2 regions of the Priestia sp. YIM B13489 genome follow, and region 1 is predicted to be linked to the other one. Evidence: predicted binding sites of a transcription regulator. Region 1 holds the regulator's gene; the other holds the start of a gene.

Region 1 (4,260 bases):
GAAATAAATCGGCCATCATGGCCGCTGTAGTTAATACCATTATCTCTATCATTAAAGGAATTGCTTTCGCTTTAACAGGGAATGTAGCAATGTTTGCTGAAACGATGCACAGCTTAGGAGATGCAGCTAATCAGTTTTTTGTCTTTATAGGTTCGGCATTAAGTAAAAAAGCCCCGACCAAAAGATTTCCAAATGGTTTCGGCCGATTGGTTAATCTCGTTCTATTAGGAGCGGTTCTTGTAGTAGGGATTATGGCGTTTGAAACGATTAAAGAAGGATATCACCACATTCTTCATCCCACGAAGTCTTCAGGCTTTATTTTAAATATTGCAGTACTTGGCATCTCGGTGTTACTTGAGATGTTTGTCCTATTTAAGGCGATGAAAGAAATTTTGCACGATGTCGGAATGAATACCGCAGAGGTCAATGTTTTTACGCAAAGCTTTGTTCATTTAAAGAAAGCAAAGCCGGCAACCAAGCTGGTCTTTATGGAAGATCTGGTAGCTACTGGAGGAGGCGTATTGGCGTTAATAGCCGTTTTCATTTCACGGTTTACACCTTTTCACCAAGCTGAAGGAATTGCTTCTATTTTGATTGGGCTTATGATGTTTTTTGTAGTAGGACGAGTATTTTTAGATAATGCTGCTGGAGCGCTAGGTGAAGCAGATAAAGAAATGGAAATAAAAATTGGCGCGATTGTCATGCAAGATGTACAAGTGCGTGATATTCAAACGTTAATGGTGATGAAAGAAGGAGAAGAGCTTCACGTTGAATTAAAAGTAGAAATTGATCCTTCTTTAACAGTGGCAGAAGCTGATGATATTAAAGATCGTCTGGAAAATCGTATTTTACAGGAAAAAGGAGTAACGGATGTCATTATTGAATTTGATGAAGATGATGGAATTCCGGACTGGGCGCCAAGTGATTTACAGCTTCAAAAAGAATAAAAAGAAGAGGTTAGGACAAAATTATTTTAATTGAAGAAGATCCGAACGATGAATCGAGGTTCTTGACGGAGAATCCAATTCGTTCGGATTTTTTCATTGGTATGGTGAACGTAGGTTTCGTGTTTTTAGTTGCTTTTAGAGGTTGATTGGAGGGCAAGGCTCACCGCCCGCGGAAAGCGAAGTCTTGCACGGAAGTCAACAGCGGTGTAACAAGCAATCCCTACTAGCTTATTTATTCCATTTGTTCCCCTATAGATTCGCTTGATTTAGTTATGTCTCAATCTCTTCTTTTTTATCATGTGTTTTCTGATGCGAACAGCTTTTATGTTTTAAACCGATCTTTTAATAAATTCCATAGGGAACTCACTCCGAGACTAATGCTGATCAGAATTCCTGATAGAGCTACTATTAAAGCGATATATTCAAAGATAGAAAACTGCTTCATACTATCCCAATTGATGTTTCCCTTTAGTTTGCTAATAACTAAATTCATTCCGTAAATACCGGAAAGAACCGTGTAAATCGTTAAAATTAATAATAAGTAATTGTGACGCTTAGCTGCGATTTTCTCTTGATTTTGGTACAAAGTACCAAGAGTTTCTTTGACTTCTTGATAAAGAGAATTGATATGGAAGATTTTTTTAAAGAGCTCAGAAAACTCTTGACCTTCTGTGCGAGAGCTAATTTCTAAAAATAAATATTTACCTGAGAACACGGTAATAGAGCGGATTAGTCGTTCAATGCCCTCTGAATTTTTATGAAACGTGAGCTGAGAATACTCATAAGATAGTTTTAGCAACACGATTTTATAGAAAAAATGTAAAAATAAATTATAGTAATGCTGGCCAAATAGATGATTCATCAAAAGCTGATCCGTTTTAGAGTCTGTCGATTTAGAAATACATGAAAACACATGGTCTGTTATGACGTAATAGGTTTCAGGAGCCCATCTGGAATACACGTGTTTAGTATTATACGTTTTAATATACTCATGATTGTGTGCAGAAATAAACGCTTTCCCGTCAGGCATATAGCTATTTAGCTGTCCAGTACGAAATAAAGTTGTGGAATTAATCTCTTGCTCTTGATTTACCGTTACATAACTTAACACAAACATCCGTTCATCGATAAAATAAGGAAGGCTCCCCACATGCTGTTTACGTGTGGCTTCTTTCTTGATGTGTTTGTTCAAAAATGGCGCGAGCTGTGAAAAAATATAATCTTGTACTTTGCTATAGCGGTGGTGTTCATAGGTAATGGTGGATCCATGCTCTTCAGCAAGCTTCGGTTCTAATACACGAAAATGATTCATGAACTCTAAAATATCATCATAGGTGTAATGATTATGGCTCATCTCAGTGCGAATGGTCATGACGCCAATTTCAAAAGGACATAAAAAAACATCCACAGACAGCACGTTGCTAGACACGGTGGTGGAGGAAGTGTGTAACGTAATGGCATGGTCTATTTTTTTTGAAAATCGAAGCAACCCTTCTTTTTCGCACGAGTCAGGGAATAGAATGCATTCAATGTAAGGAAGAAAATATTGATCCAGGCTATCATGAGATACGTAATATTGTTCTCCGTAGTATTCTTTTTCTAAATGTTTGTTTTGAATGGAGAAAAACTCGAACAAATTTGCTTTCAGCGCATGAACAAGCTGCTCTTTATTTTTTCGGTCAAAGGAAAAAGGAAAAAGAAACATGTTCATTGCTTTGGTAGGTACAATGGTTTGAAATGGTTCTGTTTTCCTTGGTGTATTGGTCATAAACTACATCCTTCTTATGGTCGGTTGTATTTCCTTGTAAGAGTCGAGGAAATGCAGGTAGAAAGTAAAAGGTAAAACAAGCTTTATAAAAACCGTTCTACCTGCCTGCAATGATTCAACGTATCATTTATAATATGCCAATTTTTTTAGAAAACAAACGTAAAAAAAACCAACTAACATCATCATTAGTTGGTTTTACATACAGTGTCTGATTAGTGAATCGTGCGATATACACCAGTTACTTTTCCTAAAATCGTTACGTGGCGAAGAATAATAGGCGCCATCGTTGAATTTTCAGGCTGTAAACGAACGAAATTTTCTTCTTTAAAGAAACGTTTTACCGTTGCTTCGTTGTCTTCGGTCATAGCGACCACAATATCTCCATTATTAGCTGTTTGCTGCTGACGTACGATTACCATATCGCCATCTAGAATACCTGCTTCAATCATACTTTCTCCCATAATTTCAAGCATAAATACATGATCATCTGGAGAAACGAATTTATCTGGAAGAGGGAAATATTCTTCCACATTTTCAACAGCTGTTATAGGCAGACCCGCTGTTACTTTACCGATAACAGGAACATTAATGACATTGCTTTTAGGGATGTTTACTTCGTCTAGTTGAAGAACTTCGATTGCTCTTGGTTTTGTCGGATCTCTGCGAATTAACCCTTTGCTTTCTAAACGAGCTAAATGCCCGTGTACAGTGGAGCTAGAGGCTAATCCTACCGCTTCCCCAATCTCACGAACAGAAGGCGGATAACCTTTTAATTTTACTTCATGCTTAATAAAATCTAGTATGTCTTGTTGACGTTTTGATAGCTTCATATTTTTCACCTCGATTTTAGCTATTCTTTAGGTGAATTATACCACGTGATGTGTCAATATACAAACATAAGTTCGAAGAATTCCATTGACAGAAACAAATGTTCTCAATAAAATAAGAACATATATTCTGACAGGGGGATCATAATATGCAACAATTCTTACATTCTATGAAACATTACGCTATTTTTTTTGCAGTTATCGCTGCACTTACATATGTATTGACGCTGGTTTTAGGAGCGGATAAAGTAGATTTAGACAAATATTCAACGGTTACTATTACAAAAGGAGATACGCTTTGGGAATTGTCCAACAAGTATCATAATCACCATCATTTGACCACCAATGAATTTGTCAAATGGGTTGAAGACGTCAATGATTTAAACTCAGACACTGCCCAGTCTTTATCTCCTGGAGATAAATTATATATTCCTGTTTTAAAAAAAGAGTTACATAATCAAGTGGCAATTGAACAGTAGTGTGTAACGGCCGTTCCTGAATATTGTTAAAAGCCGAAAAGGTCGTGATAAAAGTGGATGCCATTATTTATTGCCGTGTCAGTACGGATAAAAAAACCCAAGAAACATCTTTACAGCGCCAGCAAGAAGAATTAAAAAAGCTTGCTGCTCTTCACCATCTAGACGTAAAAAAAGTCGTAATGGAAAAAGCAAGCGGATATGAAGTAGACAGAGAGGGTATTTTGGATGTTCTTCATACA
Region 2 (4,260 bases), on a different contig from region 1:
AGCTCTCGGATAATTTCAATACGCTCGAGCGTCTTCACTTCAGAGTGAAGATATTGAACTTTAATGCCGATTTCTTTTAAGTAGTTCGTTAAATCCTCGGACATTTTCTTTGTTAACGTCGTAACGAGTACTCGTTCATTTCGCTTAATGCGGTCGTGAATTTCTCCAATTAAATCATCAATCTGCCCTTCAATTGGTCGAACTTCAATATTTGGATCCAATAATCCCGTTGGACGGATAATTTGTTCAATCACATCAGGTGCCTTCTCAAGTTCATAAGGACCTGGTGTTGCGGAAACATGAACAATTTGGTTAATATGCTGTTCAAATTCATCAAATTTAAGCGGGCGGTTATCTAATGCGGAAGGCAAGCGGAAACCATGGTCCACTAACACTTGTTTACGCGCTTGGTCCCCATTGTACATTCCTCTAACTTGAGGAATCGTAACGTGTGATTCATCCACAACAAGAAGGAAATCTTCAGGGAAGAAGTCCAGCAGTGTATAAGGTGTAGAACCAGCGGGACGAAGCGTTAAATGACGAGAGTAGTTCTCGATTCCCGAACAAAAGCCCATTTCTCTCATCATTTCTAGGTCGTAGCGCGTGCGCTGCTCCAAGCGCTGCGCTTCTAAAAGCTTGCCTGCTTCTTTTAGCTTCTCTAGCTGTTCTTCTAGTTCTTTTTCAATATTTTGAATGGCAACACGCATTTTTTCTTCTCTCGTGACAAAGTGAGATGCCGGGAAGATAGCTACATGTTCACGATCACCAATGATTTCTCCTGTTAGAGCGTCAACTTCTCGGATGCGGTCAATTTCATCGCCGAAAAACTCGACGCGAATACAGTGTTCATCTCGAGACACAGGGAAAATCTCCACAACATCACCGCGAACGCGAAACGTTCCACGCTTAAAGTCAATATCATTTCTTTCGTACTGTACATCTACTAGCGTACGAAGCAGCTGATTACGCTCTTTTTCCATTCCTACTCGAAGAGATACGACCATTTCTTTGTATTCTTCCGGAGACCCTAAGCCATAAATACAGGATACGCTGGCAATAATAATGACATCTTTTCGTTCAAAAAGAGAAGAAGTTGCCGAGTGACGAAGTTTATCAATTTCATCATTAATGCTTGCATCTTTTTCAATAAATGTATCTGTTTGAGGTACATAGGCTTCAGGCTGATAGTAATCGTAGTAACTGACAAAGTATTCGACTGCATTATTAGGAAAAAACTCTTTAAACTCACTGTACAATTGACCAGCAAGCGTTTTGTTATGAGCCATAATTAGTGTCGGCTTATTTATTTCCTTAATAACATTAGACATGGTGAAAGTTTTTCCCGTTCCTGTAGCACCTAACAAAACTTGATGCTGCTTACCTTCTTTAATTCCTTTCACGATCTTTTCAATTGCCTTTGGCTGATCACCCTGCGGTTGATATGGGGATACTAATTCAAACTGATCTTTCAAATGAAGGCCTCCGTTTCTATTTTCTTGTTTTATCTATTTTTATTACGATATGTAAAAACCGAAAACGCGAACTGATATTCGTATTTTATCACTTTATAATCATAAATGAAACTAATGAGTATTAATCTTATATAGTGTTTGTTTGTTTTTATTTTTTACCCTGTTACTTTATTACCCACTAAATTCTTATACTACCCTTTTCGAAGGGAATACAACTCTTTAGATGAAAGCAATAAAAGAAAGTAAGCTTCGTTATTGTTTGAAAAAGATAGGCTTTTGCGCCAATTTCTAAATTATGATACAGTATAAAAAATATGTACTGAGAGGGGTTTAGTATGGCAAGCGTTGATCAAGTTCTTATAAATAACTCCTTTATAACAGTTGAAGAATCAACTTCTTTAGCTAAAGTGACATCTGAACTTTCAAACTATGACTTCGTCGTAGTCACAGCAAGTACCTTTTATGTAATACAAAAAGATGAACGATACCTGTTAACAGGTCATGACGAGGCATCGTCCATAAAAAAAGTAATAGCGGATACAAATTGGCCTTCATCTTCTACTTCTACGTTAGCCAATTTACAAGCCAACACAAACTGGAACAGACCAGTCCTCATTCAAGCAGAAAACCAAGAAACCACAATAGGACTTGTAACACCTTCGCAGTGGATTACACATTTGCATAGCCAAAATGAGATATTAGCTTCCTATTTTGATACATTGGCAGAAACCATTAATGATGCAGTGACAGCGGTCGATAATGAAGGAAATGTAATCTTGTGGAATACTGCTGCGGAACATACGTATAAGATTCAGAGAGATGATATTATTGGTAGAAAAATCGGAGAGCATTTCAAAGATGAATCCATCATTCTACATACGATTCTAAATGAAGGGCGCCCTGTACGCGGAACGTATCATCGTCCTAATGAACAAACTCACGTGCTCATCAATGCATCTCCTATTATAAGAAACAATCGAGTCATAGGTGGAGTCGCAACTGAACATGACATTACCAATATTGTAAGATTAAATGAAGAAATTGATGTGTCTCTTCTCATTCCAAAAGATAATCCATTTTCTTCTTTCGCGGGTATCAGTCCTGAAATTAAGCAAGCCGTTGACATTGCCAAAAAAGTGGCATCTACAGATATGCCTATTTTATTAACAGGAGAACCTGGTTCTGGGAAAGAAATGCTGGCTCAGGCCATCCACTACGGTGGAGCCAAACATAAAGAACCTTTTTTATCTTTAAATTGCGCCACTATTCCATCGGGACTCCTGGAAATTGAGCTCTTTGGTCATCAAAAAGATGTCTTTTCAGAAGATCCAACAACCATTGCGGGAAAACTGGAGCAGGCTCACAACGGGACGTTATTTATTGAAGAAATTGATAAAATGCCTCTTGAAATTCAAGTTAAGTTTCTGCGTTACTTGGAAGAACGATCCTTTTATCACGTTGGAGGCACGGAAGAAATTCAAGTTCAAACCCGAATTGTAGCCTCTACCACGACGCCTTTGGAAGAGTTGCTAAAAGCCGGTGAATTCCATGAAAATCTTTACTATTTGCTGACCGTCATTAACATTATAATTCCGCCGCTTCGAGACCATAAAGAAGACATCGAAGCATTGACACAGCAATTTGTACAGGAATTCAGCAAGAAGTATAAAAAGAAGGCTCCTTTCATTAGCTCTGAAGTTCTCGAAGCCTTTATGCAATACGATTGGCCAGGCAATATTCGCGAGCTGAGAAATACGATTGAACGAATGATTTTTCTAAGTGATCAGTCGTTGATTACCCTTACGCACCTTCCTGACAATCTGAAGGATGCAAGTTCTTTCACAGAAGTTCAAAAAGAAGAAGATTCTCTTCAAGAAGCTAGGCTAATAGAAGAGACTCTTCAAAAAACCTATGGAAACAAAAGTGCAGCAGCAGATTTGCTTGGCATTTCACGCGGCACCCTTTACAACAAAATCAAAGAATACGGACTAAACTAATCAAAAAATTCGACACGAAGCTCAGGGTACTTGTGTCGAATTTTTTATGTTTCTTTGACTGAACTTATTTGGAGAAATTTTTTAATACGAACCATACATTGGCGGGGCGTTCGGCTAGGCGTCTCATGAAATAACCAAACCAATCAATTCCGTAAGGAACATACACCCTTACTTTATATCCTTCTTTTACTAGACGGTCCTGCAGCTCTACGCAAATTCCATAAAGCATTTGGAACTCAAATTGGTCATTTGAAATACCATTTTCTCTTACTAATCGTTTTGTGTACTGAATCATTTCTTCATCATGACTTGCTACAGCTGTATAGTGACCATTTAATAAATGCATTTTAATGATTTTTTTATAGTTTTCATCTACGTCTTTCTTTTCTGGAAATGATACTTCTGGTGATTCTTTATAAGCTCCTTTTACTAGACGTAAATTAGCTTGATATTGATGTAAGTCATTCATATCTTGTTCTGTACGATGAAGATACGCTTGAATCACAATTCCAACATTATCAAATTCTTTGCGTAATTCTTTATACATATCAAGGGAGATTTGGCAGTGCAAGTAGTCTTCCATATCAATTCGAACAAAAATATTATTCATTCTGGCCGTGTGTAGAATTCTGCGCATATTTTCCATACAAAGCTCTTTGCTAATATCCAATCCTAAAGAAGTCATCTTTAATGATAAATTTGATTGAACGCCCGATTCTGCAATGGCTTCTAGTGTCTGAATGCACATGGCAGTAGACAACCTGGCTTCCTCTTCTGTAAAAACAAATTCT

The links. The regulator LexA, encoded in region 1, represses DNA repair genes until DNA is damaged. The targets are predictions, from matches to a motif close to CGAACATATGTTCG.
Region 2: uvrB (excinuclease ABC subunit UvrB) is a predicted target of LexA. The motif match lies at 1,540-1,553, and genes of this name have one in related genera.

What each region holds. Positions count from the first base shown of each region.
Region 1 is NZ_JBHZOQ010000036.1:420,129-424,388, reverse strand. It holds gene ACFX4W_RS04025 (cation diffusion facilitator family transporter) at 1-947, shown strand, start outside; gene ACFX4W_RS04020 (magnesium transporter CorA family protein) at 1,270-2,715, opposite strand; gene lexA (transcriptional repressor LexA) at 2,928-3,545, opposite strand; gene yneA (cell division suppressor protein YneA) at 3,692-4,021, shown strand; gene ACFX4W_RS04005 (YneB family resolvase-like protein) at 4,075-4,260, shown strand, end outside.
Region 2 is NZ_JBHZOQ010000053.1:2,267,643-2,271,902, forward strand. It holds gene uvrB (excinuclease ABC subunit UvrB) at 1-1,472, opposite strand, end outside; gene ACFX4W_RS17415 (sigma-54 interaction domain-containing protein) at 1,808-3,469, shown strand; gene ACFX4W_RS17420 (proline dehydrogenase family protein) at 3,534-4,260, opposite strand, start outside.